2 linked regions of the Granulosicoccus antarcticus IMCC3135 genome follow. The protein of the gene in region 1 binds, or shares a complex with, the protein of each later gene. Links are inferred from orthologs where the notes say so. Each region holds a gene or a part of one and is shown on either strand. Other genes may lie near its edges.

Evidence for each region. Proteins that work in one complex are often made in the same cells at the same time.
Region 2: the proteins of secY (region 1) and secA are in contact, whole or in part, in a crystal structure (PDB 3DIN), measured with the Thermotoga maritima proteins. The link is inferred for Granulosicoccus antarcticus IMCC3135 from one-to-one orthologs. Residues at the interface, in WP_004081795.1 of Thermotoga maritima: Glu108, Gly109, Glu110, Glu111, Ala236, Glu237, Arg238, Arg239, Ile240, Thr241, Ile242, Gln243, Tyr244, Ala245, Arg246, Arg247, Val248, Thr249, Gly250, Arg251, Arg252, Val253, Tyr254, Gly256, Ala257, Ser258, Thr259, Tyr260, Leu261, Pro262; in WP_004082002.1 of Thermotoga maritima: Glu261, Ala262, Arg263, Lys300, Ala301, Arg302, Thr303, Ile304, Ile305, Leu323, Tyr324, Asp325, Pro326, Val329, Ser330, Tyr333, Ile336, Lys340, Phe345, Val349, Glu363, Phe364, Tyr374, Ser375, Gly376, Gly377, Glu393, Ile395, Thr482, Ser483.

The regions. Positions count from the first base shown.
Region 1 is NZ_CP018632.1:1,997,799-2,003,376, forward strand. The notes cover bases 2,098-4,972. They hold secY (preprotein translocase subunit SecY), read left to right. Parts: upstream 2,098-2,802; coding sequence 2,803-4,143; downstream 4,144-4,972. Other genes in these bases: rpmD (50S ribosomal protein L30), read left to right, coding at 2,098-2,265; rplO (50S ribosomal protein L15), read left to right, coding at 2,343-2,798; rpmJ (50S ribosomal protein L36), read left to right, coding at 4,203-4,319; rpsM (30S ribosomal protein S13), read left to right, coding at 4,346-4,702; rpsK (30S ribosomal protein S11), read left to right, coding at 4,714-4,972. Outside these bases: rpsN (30S ribosomal protein S14), read left to right, coding at 1-157; rpsH (30S ribosomal protein S8), read left to right, coding at 170-565; rplF (50S ribosomal protein L6), read left to right, coding at 589-1,122; rplR (50S ribosomal protein L18), read left to right, coding at 1,147-1,500; rpsE (30S ribosomal protein S5), read left to right, coding at 1,566-2,075; more of rpmD, read left to right, coding at 2,077-2,097; more of rpsK, read left to right, coding at 4,973-5,097; rpsD (30S ribosomal protein S4), read left to right, coding at 5,142-5,578. UniProt on the Escherichia coli protein: The central subunit of the protein translocation channel SecYEG. Consists of two halves formed by TMs 1-5 and 6-10.
Region 2 is NZ_CP018632.1:6,655,531-6,660,124, reverse strand. Bases 1-3,368 are described here. They hold secA (preprotein translocase subunit SecA), read left to right. Parts: upstream 1-369; coding sequence 370-3,168; downstream 3,169-3,368. Other genes in these bases: argJ (bifunctional glutamate N-acetyltransferase/amino-acid acetyltransferase ArgJ), read left to right, coding at 3,322-3,368; IMCC3135_RS28800 (M23 family metallopeptidase), read left to right, coding at 1-196. In the rest of the region: more of argJ, read left to right, coding at 3,369-4,554; 8-oxo-dGTP diphosphatase MutT, read left to right, coding at 4,558-4,594. UniProt on the Escherichia coli protein: Required for protein export, interacts with the SecYEG preprotein conducting channel.

The sequences.
Region 1 (5,578 bases):
ACTGCCGCGTGATTCTTCACCGGCACGTCAGCGTAACCGCTGCCGTATCACAGGTAGGCCTCATGGGTACTATCGTAAATTTGGCCTTAGCCGTAACAAGCTTCGTGAAGCAGCCATGCGCGGTGACGTGCCTGGTCTTGTTAAAGCAAGCTGGTAGGAGAATTCAATCATGAGTATGTCTGACCCCATAGCCGACATGCTGACCCGTATTCGTAACGGTCAGCAGGCGCGCAAGGTATCGGTATCCATGCCCGCAGCGAAACTGAAGTCCAGTGTCGCGCAGGTATTGCAAGATGAAGGTTACGTTGGAAGCTTCAGCACTGAAGTTGTCGACGGCAAGCCCACTCTGACCGTTACATTGAAGTATTTTGATGGTAAGCCCGTCATCGACAAGATCAAGCGAATCAGTCGTCCTGGTCTACGACAGTATGAAGGTGCCAACTCAATCCCCGAAGTTCTCGGTGGGCTAGGTATTGCCGTTATCTCCACCTCTCATGGTGTGATGACTGGTAGACAAGCCGCCGCCCAGGGTTTTGGTGGCGAAATCATCTGCACCGTCAGCTAATCGGCGCTCCGGAGAATATAACAATGTCACGCGTAGCAAAACAACCGATTGAGGTGCCTAAGGGCGTCGAAGTCACAATTAGTGGTCAGGACGTTAGTGCCAAGGGTCCCAAGGGACAAGAGTCCGTTACTCTGCACAAAGATGTCGCTGTAACTCTCGAAGATGGTGTTTTAGGTGTTTCTACATCTAGCAAGGACCAGAAGTCCGTCGCCATGACAGGCACAATGCGTTCACTGTTGAACAACCTGGTAACAGGCGTCAACACAGGCTTTCAAAAGAAGCTGGAACTGCGTGGTGTTGGATATCGTGCGCAGGCTCAAGGTAGTAACCTGAACCTGACTCTCGGTTTTTCACATCCGGTAGTTCACAAGGTGCCGAACGGCATTACGATTGAAACACCGAGTCAAACCGAAATCATCGTCAGTGGAATCAACAAGCAGGTTGTTGGTCAGGTAGCTGCTGACATTCGTGGTTATCGTCCTCCTGAGCCTTACAAGGGCAAGGGTGTTCGATATGTCGACGAGTACGTCGCCATGAAAGAAGCCAAGAAGAAGTAGAGCCGCGCAGAAGAGAATTCGAGAATGGATAAGAAAATTAGTCGTCTGCGTCGTGCCAAGCGTACGCGCGCCAAAATCCGCGAACTCAGTGTTGCTCGCCTGACCATTCATCGTACACCACGGCATATCTATGCCCAGGTGATCGATGCTGATGGTAGTCGAGTACTGGCTGCAGCTTCGTCCGTGAGCAAGGACCTTCGTGGTTCCTTGAAGAATGGCGGTAATGTCGATGCTGCTGTCAGCGTTGGTAAAAGCATCGCCGAAAAAGCCACTGCCGCAGGAGTTAGCCAAGTTGCTTTCGATCGTGCTGGCTTCAAATACCACGGTCGTGTGAAAGCGCTGGCCGATGCAGCCCGTGAAAACGGTCTGAAATTCTGATTACGGCGCAGATTGCGGCATGGCTGCCTTTGTGCAGCCAAAACCCCGGGACTCGGTAAAAAAGTATGGCACAGAACGATTACAATCAAAGCAGCGACGGATACATCGAAAAGCTGGTCACGATCAACCGCGTGGCAAAAGTAGTTAAAGGCGGACGTCAGTTCGGTTTTACAGCACTGACAGTTGTTGGTGATGGCAATGGTCGTGTAGGACTTGGCTATGGCAAGGCGCGTGAAGTGCCTTTGGCTATCCAGAAGGCTATGGAAAAAGCCCGTCGCGACATGAAGACTGTTTCTCTGAATGATGGAACACTTCAGTACCCGTTGAAGGGTCGTCACGGTGCAGCACGTGTTTACATGCAACCTGCATCTGAAGGTACTGGTATCATTGCGGGCGGTGCTATGCGCGCTGTTTTCGAGGCTGTTGGAGTACGCAACGTCCTGGCAAAGATCATCGGCACTAACAACCCAATCAACGTTGTGCGCGCCACTATCGCTGGCCTGAACAGCATGCAGAGCCCTGAGACTGTAGCCGCAAAGCGTGGCAAGACAGTCGCAGAGATCAAGGGAGAGTAAAATGACTACTAAGACTCTCAAAGTTACATTGGTCAAGAGCATGAACGGTCGCATCAAGAACCACCAGGCCTGCGTTCGTGGCTTGGGTCTGCGTCGTATGCATCAGACAGTCGAAGTAATCGACACGCCTGAGAACCGCGGCATGATCAACAAGGCGTACTACATGTTGCGCCTGGAAGAATCAGCTTAATCGCTGTTCTTCGCACAATTCTCCTGGCCCGTACCAGCTACGGGCCACTAACGAAATGACAGACAAGAGCTTACGTCATGAGTCTCAATAATCTGAAACCAGCGGCCGGCAGTCGCAAGGTCGGTACCCGCGTAGGTCGCGGCATCGGGTGTGGAAAAGGCAAGACCTGTGGCCGTGGTCACAAAGGACAGAAGTCACGTTCCGGCGGCTGGCACAAAGTAGGTTTTGAAGGTGGGCAGATGCCTATCCAACGTCGTTTGCCGAAATTCGGCTTCACTTCACGCATGGCTCGGCATTACGCCGAAGTTCGTTTACACGAACTTGACATGATTGAAGGCGGCATTATCAACGTGGAAGCGCTGATCACTGCAGGTCTCGTCCCTTTACAGACTAAAACTGTAAAAGTGATTCTGTCTGGAGCCGTCACGACTTCTTGTACTGTAACGGGCTGCCGCGTCACTAAGGGCGCTAAAGCTGCTATCGAAGCAGCTGGTGGATCCGTGACAGAGCTTGTTGCAGTGGCTGCCAGCTAAGATCATGGCCGCTGACAAGAACAAGGCTGCGTTATCCGGTATCGGCGGTTCCGCCGAGCTGCGTTCGCGCCTGATGTTCGTGCTGCTTGCGATGATCATCTTCCGGACGGGTTCGCACATCACCATTCCTGGTGTTGATCCGCGCGTCATGGCAGATTTGTTTGACCAGCAGAGCGGCGGCATCCTTGGCATGCTGAACATGTTTGGCGGTGGTGCACTGTCACGCATGTCATTGTTTGCGCTAGGTGTTATGCCCTATATATCTGCTTCGATCATCATGCAGTTGATGACTCACGTCATTCCTCAGTTAGAGCAACTGAGGAAAGAAGGTGAGAGTGGTCGACGGATTATCACCAAGTACACGCGTTACGGAACGCTGATACTGGCCTCAGTGCAAGCGGTGGGTATTGCCATTGCCTTGCAAAGTCAGGGAGCCAATGGGCAAAACGTTGTATTTCTGACGGGTCCTGGTTTCGTACTGACAGCGGCTATCACATTGGTTACCGGCACCATGTTCCTGATGTGGCTGGGTGAGCAGATCACCGAGCGTGGTATTGGTAACGGTATATCCATCATCATCTTTACTGGCATTGTTGCTGGTCTGCCTGCAGCGATAGGCGGCACCTTGCAATTAGCCCGTACAGGTGAGTTAGGTTACTTTGTCGTTATATTGCTGTTTGCAATGGTTCTGGCTGTCACTGCTTTCGTTGTATTCGTAGAGCGCGGACAACGTCGAATCACGGTAAACTACGCCAAGCGACAGCAAGGTCGCAAGATGTATGCTGCTCAGACTAGCCATTTGCCGCTGAAGTTGAACATGGCAGGAGTTATTCCTCCTATTTTCGCCTCCAGTATCATTCTGTTTCCGGCAACTCTGGGTGACATTGCAACAAGTAATACCAATTCGTTCCTAAACACTATCGTATCGACGTTGCAGCCCGGGCAGCCGGTCTATATACTGCTGTACGCATCGGCAATAATCTTTTTCTGCTTTTTTTACACGGCACTGGTTTTCAATGCCAAGGAAACAGCGGATAATCTGAAGAAATCGGGTGCTTTTATTCCCGGTATCCGTCCAGGTGAAAAGACAGCTCGATACATCGACGGTGTTCTAACTCGTTTGACCTTTTACGGAGCGTTGTACATAACGCTCGTCTGTCTATTGCCCGAATTCCTGATCCTCTTCTGGAATGTGCCTTTCTACTTCGGTGGCACCTCCTTGCTGATCATTGTTGTTGTGGTAATGGATTTTGTAGGCCAGGCGCAAGCGCACATGATGAGCCATCAGTATGAAGGCTTGATGAAGAAGCAAGGTACCAAGGGAGTTCCGAAGGGAACGCGCTAGCGTTAGCGTGTTCCTGTTAGCGTTGCCCGTTCGGTTTTCCCTTTTTTGGAGATATATACATGAAAGTCAGAGCATCAGTGAAGAAGATCTGTCGCAACTGCAAGGTAGTCAAACGTAAAGGCGTTGTTCGCGTCATTTGCAATACTGACGCCCGGCATAAGCAGCGTCAGGGTTAGTTAAAATACTTTAGGCGGAGATAAGCATGGCACGTATTGCCGGCATTAACATTCCGGTCCAGAAACATACCTGGATCGCATTGACATCAATATACGGAATAGGGCGTACACGCGCGTACCAGATTTGCGGTACTGCAAATGTTGCACCTGAAACCAAGGTTCGTAATCTCTCAGAAGTCGAGATCGAGAGTCTACGTACCGAAGTAGGAAAATTTATAGTCGAAGGCGACCTGCGTCGCGATGTTTCGATGAACATAAAGCGTCTGATGGACCTCGGTTGTTACCGTGGAATTCGCCATCGTCGGGGCTTACCCCTTCGCGGTCAACGTACGAAGACTAATGCGCGCACGCGTAAAGGTCCGCGTAGACCGCTCAAGCGTTAATAGAGAAAGTTATGGCAGCTAGTAGCACCAAAAAGAAGGTTCGCCGTACCGTTACTGACGGTATTGCACACATTCATGCATCGTTTAACAATACGATTGTCATGATCACTGACCGACAGGGCAATGCACTGTCGTGGGCCACTGCCGGTGGTTCAGGTTTTCGTGGTTCGCGTAAAAGTACACCGTTTGCTGCCCAGGTAGCTGCGGAGCGAGCAGGTGAAGCCGCCAAGGAATATGGTCTGAAGAACATCGATGTACACGTCAAGGGCCCTGGTCCTGGTCGTGATTCAGCTGTGCGCTCGCTGAACAACGTCGGTTTCAAGATCAGCAGCATCCTTGACGTTACGCCTATTCCACACAACGGTTGCCGTCCGCCGAAAAAGCGCCGTGTGTGAGATGACTCGCCCAACCTTGAAGATCAGCAGTAGGAGTGTGAACCGTGGCTAGATATATAGGCCCGAAGTGCAAACTAAGCCGCCGTGAAGGCACCGACCTTTTCCTGAAATCAGGAATTCGTCCGCTTGAGTCAAAATGTAATCTGGAGACACCTCCAGGTATGCAAGGCGCTAAGCGTGGTCGTCCGTCTGACTATGCAATCCAGTTGCGTGAAAAGCAGAAGCTGCGCCGTATTTACGGTGTATTGGAAAAGCAATTCCGTAACTACTACAAGGCCGCTGCAGCACGCAAGGGCTCAACAGGTGAAAACCTGTTGTCACTGCTCGAGCAGCGTCTGGACAATGTGGTTTACCGCATGGGTTTCGGGTCTACTCGCGCTGAAGCCCGTCAACTGGTTTCGCACAAGTCAATCATGGTAGACGGCAAGATCGTCAACATTGCTTCTTACCAGATTCAACCTAACCAGGTGATCACTATTCG
Region 2 (4,594 bases), 4.7 Mb from region 1 along the record:
GGAGTTAGAACACGCTGATGGGTTCCGGACACGGTACGCCCACAATAGCCAGTTGCTGGTGCCGCTGGGAGGTCTGGTGAAGAAGGGTCAGTCCATTGCAACCATGGGCTCAACCGGTCGATCGACCGGAACGCACGTACATGTGGAGGTCAGGCACAACGGTCTTACTGTTGATCCACAGCTATACATTCGCTGAAAATGGCGAGCTGCACGGAATGCAGAGACGACTGAAAATGATAATTAATTGTTTCGTGAGTCCTAAGTGCCATAATAAGGAGTCATGCCGCAGGTGGCATGACGTGTATTTAGCATCCGCACCCAGCGCAGATGCACAACCGCAGCCACAGGCTGCCATCAAGGTCCGTATTCATGTTAGCTAATCTGGTCAAGAAAATCGTCGGCAGCAGTAACGATCGCACCGTTAAGCGTCTCACGAAGAACGTCGATGCGATCAACGCTCATGAGGCTGGTATGCAGTCTCTGACCGATGAAGATCTGGCCGCCAAGACTGTCGAATTCAGAGAGAGGATCGCCGCAGGCGCCACTCTGGAGTCCTTGCTGCCTGAGGCCTTTGCGGTCGCTCGGGAAGCGGGCAAGCGTGCTCTGGGCATGCGCCATTTCGATGTTCAGCTTATTGGTGGCATGGTTCTCAACAACAACAAGATCGCCGAGATGCGAACCGGTGAAGGCAAGACGCTGGTAGCCACCTCGGCGGTTTATCTGAATGCACTGGCAGGCAAGGGCGTTCATGTCATCACCGTCAACGACTACCTGGCGCAACGTGATGCCGAGTGGATGACCAAGCTATATGGCTTTCTGGGCCTGAGCGTTGGCATCATCGTTGGTGGTCTGGCCACTGATGCGCGGCGAGCCGCCTATGCCTGTGACATCACTTACGGCACTAACAACGAATTCGGTTTTGACTACCTGCGCGACAACATGGCGCATAGCCCCGATCAGCGTGTACAGCGCGGTCTCAACTACGCCATCATCGATGAAGTGGATTCCATTCTTATCGATGAGGCACGTACACCGCTGATCATCTCGGGTCCTGCAGACGGCGATAGCGCGCTCTACGACAAGCTGGATGCAGTGGTGCCCATTCTGGTACGTGCAGCCGATGAGGAAAGTGAGGGTGACTATTCTGTCGATGAAAAAGGCAAGCAGGTTCACCTGACCGAATCAGGCATGGAGCGAGTCGAAGAGATCCTGACAGAACAGGAAATTCTGGCCGAGAACAGCAGTCTGTACGACTCCACCAATATCGCGGTTCTGCACCATCTGAATGCGGCCCTGCGAGCGCACTCCATTTACCGGAAGGACATTGACTATATTGTCAGTAACGACCAGATCGTCATCGTTGACGAGTTCACCGGTCGTACGATGCCCGGACGTCGTTGGTCGGAAGGTCTGCACCAGGCCATTGAATCCAAGGAGAAAGTGACGATACAGCGCGAAAATCAAACGCTGGCATCCATTACTTTCCAGAATTATTTCCGTCTGTACGAGAAGCTGGCTGGCATGACCGGTACGGCTGATACAGAAGCGTTTGAATTCCAGTCCATCTACGGTCTGGAGGTTGTCGTCATACCTACTCACCGTCCCATGGTGCGTAACGACAAGGCTGACCTTGTCTTCCTGACTCAACGTGAAAAGTACGACGCCATTATCGAAGATATCGAAGATTGCGCCAAGCGGCAGCAGCCGGTACTGGTGGGTACTACCTCCATCGAAACGTCTGAATATCTGTCCGGTTTGCTCAAGCAGAAAGACATCAAGCATGAAGTGCTGAATGCCAAGCAGCACGAACGTGAAGCCAACATCATTGAAAATGCGGGACGACCCGGTGCTGTGACCATCGCTACCAACATGGCAGGTCGTGGTACTGACATCGTGCTGGGTGGCAGTCTGGAAGCTGAATTGTCGGCACTGATTACCGCGGCCGGTGATGCAGCGACTGCCGCAGAGAGCTCTTCATCGATCAAGGGTGAATGGCAAAAACGGCACGATGAGGTCCTGACATCTGGCGGGCTGCATATCATTGGTACAGAGCGGCACGAATCGCGTCGTATCGATAATCAGTTACGTGGTCGATCAGGCCGTCAGGGCGATCCGGGTTCCACTCGTTTCTATCTGTCGCTGGAAGATAGCCTGATGCGCATCTTCGCCAGTGAGCGCGTCAGTAACCTGATGCAGAAACTGGGTATGGAAGAGGGTGAGGCCATCGAGCATCCCTGGGTCACCAAGGCGATCGAGAATGCTCAGCGCAAGGTTGAAGGGCATAACTTCGATATGCGCAAGAACTTGCTCGAATACGATGATGTGGCCAACGATCAACGTAAAGTGGTTTATGAGCAGCGCAATGAGCTCATGGAAACCGAGAACATGCGTGATCTGATTGATGAGCTGCGTGAGGAAATTGTTCCTGACATCATCACACGCTATATTCCACCCAACTCGCTGGAAGAGGTCTGGGATCTGGACGGTCTGCAAGCTGAGCTCAAGAGCATGACCAATCAGGACTTTGATGTGAAAGCCTGGCTGGTGGAAGAGCCTAATTTGCCAGATGAGGACATCACGGTTCGTATCATGGCAGGATTGGTAGAAGACTACGACAACAAGGAGTCGACTGCCGGGGCTGAAGGTCTGCGCAACTTTGAACGATATGTCTCTTTGCAGGCTCTGGATGACAGCTGGAAAGAACATCTGGCCGGTATGGATTACCTGCGTCAGAGCGTCGGCTTGCGCGGTTACGCACAGAAAAACCCGAAGCAGGAATACAAGCGTGAAGCGTTCGAGCTGTTCACCACCATGCTGGGCGAATACAAGGCTCAGGTGGTGACCGTGCTCAGCAAGGTGCAGGTACGCAACCCTGAGCAAGTCGAAGAAGCTCAGGCACAGGCCGAGGAGGCCCGTCAGGCGCCTGCCCAGTCAACCCAGGTCAGTTATGAGCACCGGGAAGTTGCCAGTGCACTGTCCGGTGAGGCAGAAGCTGCGGCAATCGCTGCTGCGGCCGCAGCGCGGGATGCGGCCGTCGACGCTGCTGAAGAAGATGAGGCAGTACCGGCACAACCTGTTCGTCGAGATGAGCCGAAGGTTGGACGTAACGAGCCGTGCCCGTGCGGTTCTGGCAAGAAATACAAGAACTGCCACGGCAAGCTAGCTTGATGATGGGCGGATTGCGGGCCTGTAGAGGCTCGCAATCCGCCAAATAACGGCACGTTGATCACGAGGTTGATCTACCAGTATCCATCAGACAAGACTGTTGCTGCAAAGCATGCTTAAATGTCGCCCGAGAATACCTCTTGGAACTTCATAGACATGCCTGTCAATCTGAACCTGCCGTCTGCAATGCCTGTACGAGGCGCTGTCCTTACTACTCTGGTCGCTGGCCTGAAATCCAGCGGTACTGCCGATATGGTGGTCGCCCAACTGGCAGAAACTGCCCGTACCGCAGCGGTCTTCACGCAAAACGCCTTCTGCGCAGCACCCGTGACCATCGGCAAGGAGCACTTGCTGGCCAACAAGGGACACGTGCGAGCCTTGCTGATCAATTCGGGTAATGCCAACGCCGGTACCGGACAGCCGGGTATCGACATGGCGCGCGGCCACTGTCAGGCCCTGGCCGCGGCACTCGAAATTCCAGAAGAATCCGTACTGCCGTTCTCTACCGGTGTTATCGGCCAACTGTTGCCAGACGCCATCATGCGTAATGGCATAGAAAAAGCTGCACAGACAATCGCCAGTGCACCTGAATCTGAAATCTCCCAGTGGACCGATGCTTCTCGAGGCATCATGACGACTGACACACAACCCAAGCTCACCTCGCAAACGGTCTTGATCAACGGCCAGAGCGTGACCATTACCGGCATGTCCAAAGGCGCTGGCATGATTCAGCCCAATATGGCGACCATGCTGAGCTATGTGTTCACCGATGCCACTATTGATGTTGCTGATCTGAACACCGCCTTGCATGACGCGGTTGATGTCTCGTTCAATGCCATCACCGTCGACAGTGACACATCGACCAACGATGCCTGCGTACTGGTGGCTACCGGTGTGGGTGAGGCACTGGACGTCTCACATGCGCAATGGCCAGACTTCATGCACGCGCTGCGCCGGGTTTGCATGGATCTGGCGCAGGCCATTATCCGTGATGCCGAAGGTGCGACCAAGTTCATCACGGTCAAGGTGACAGGCGGCAAGAATACGGTTGAGTGCAAGCAGGTCGGCTATTCCATTGCCAACTCTCCTCTGGTCAAGACAGCCATGTTTGCCAGTGATGCGAATGTGGGGCGTTTGCTGATGGCCATTGGCAAGGCGGGTGTCGACGCTCTGGATGCCTCTAAGGTGACGGTATCACTGGGTGATGTGGTGGCATTCAGCAATGCGGGTATTGCCGAAGGCTATACCGAGGAGCGTGGTGCTGCGGTTTTGGCGAAAGCCGAAATTGATGTGATCGTTGATCTGGCACGAGGCGATGCCGCGGCCAGTATCTACACCTGCGATCTGTCGCATGACTACGTCAGCATCAACGCAGACTACCGTTCCTGAAGTATGAAAACTATTGATGTCGTCGCCGGAGTCATCTTCA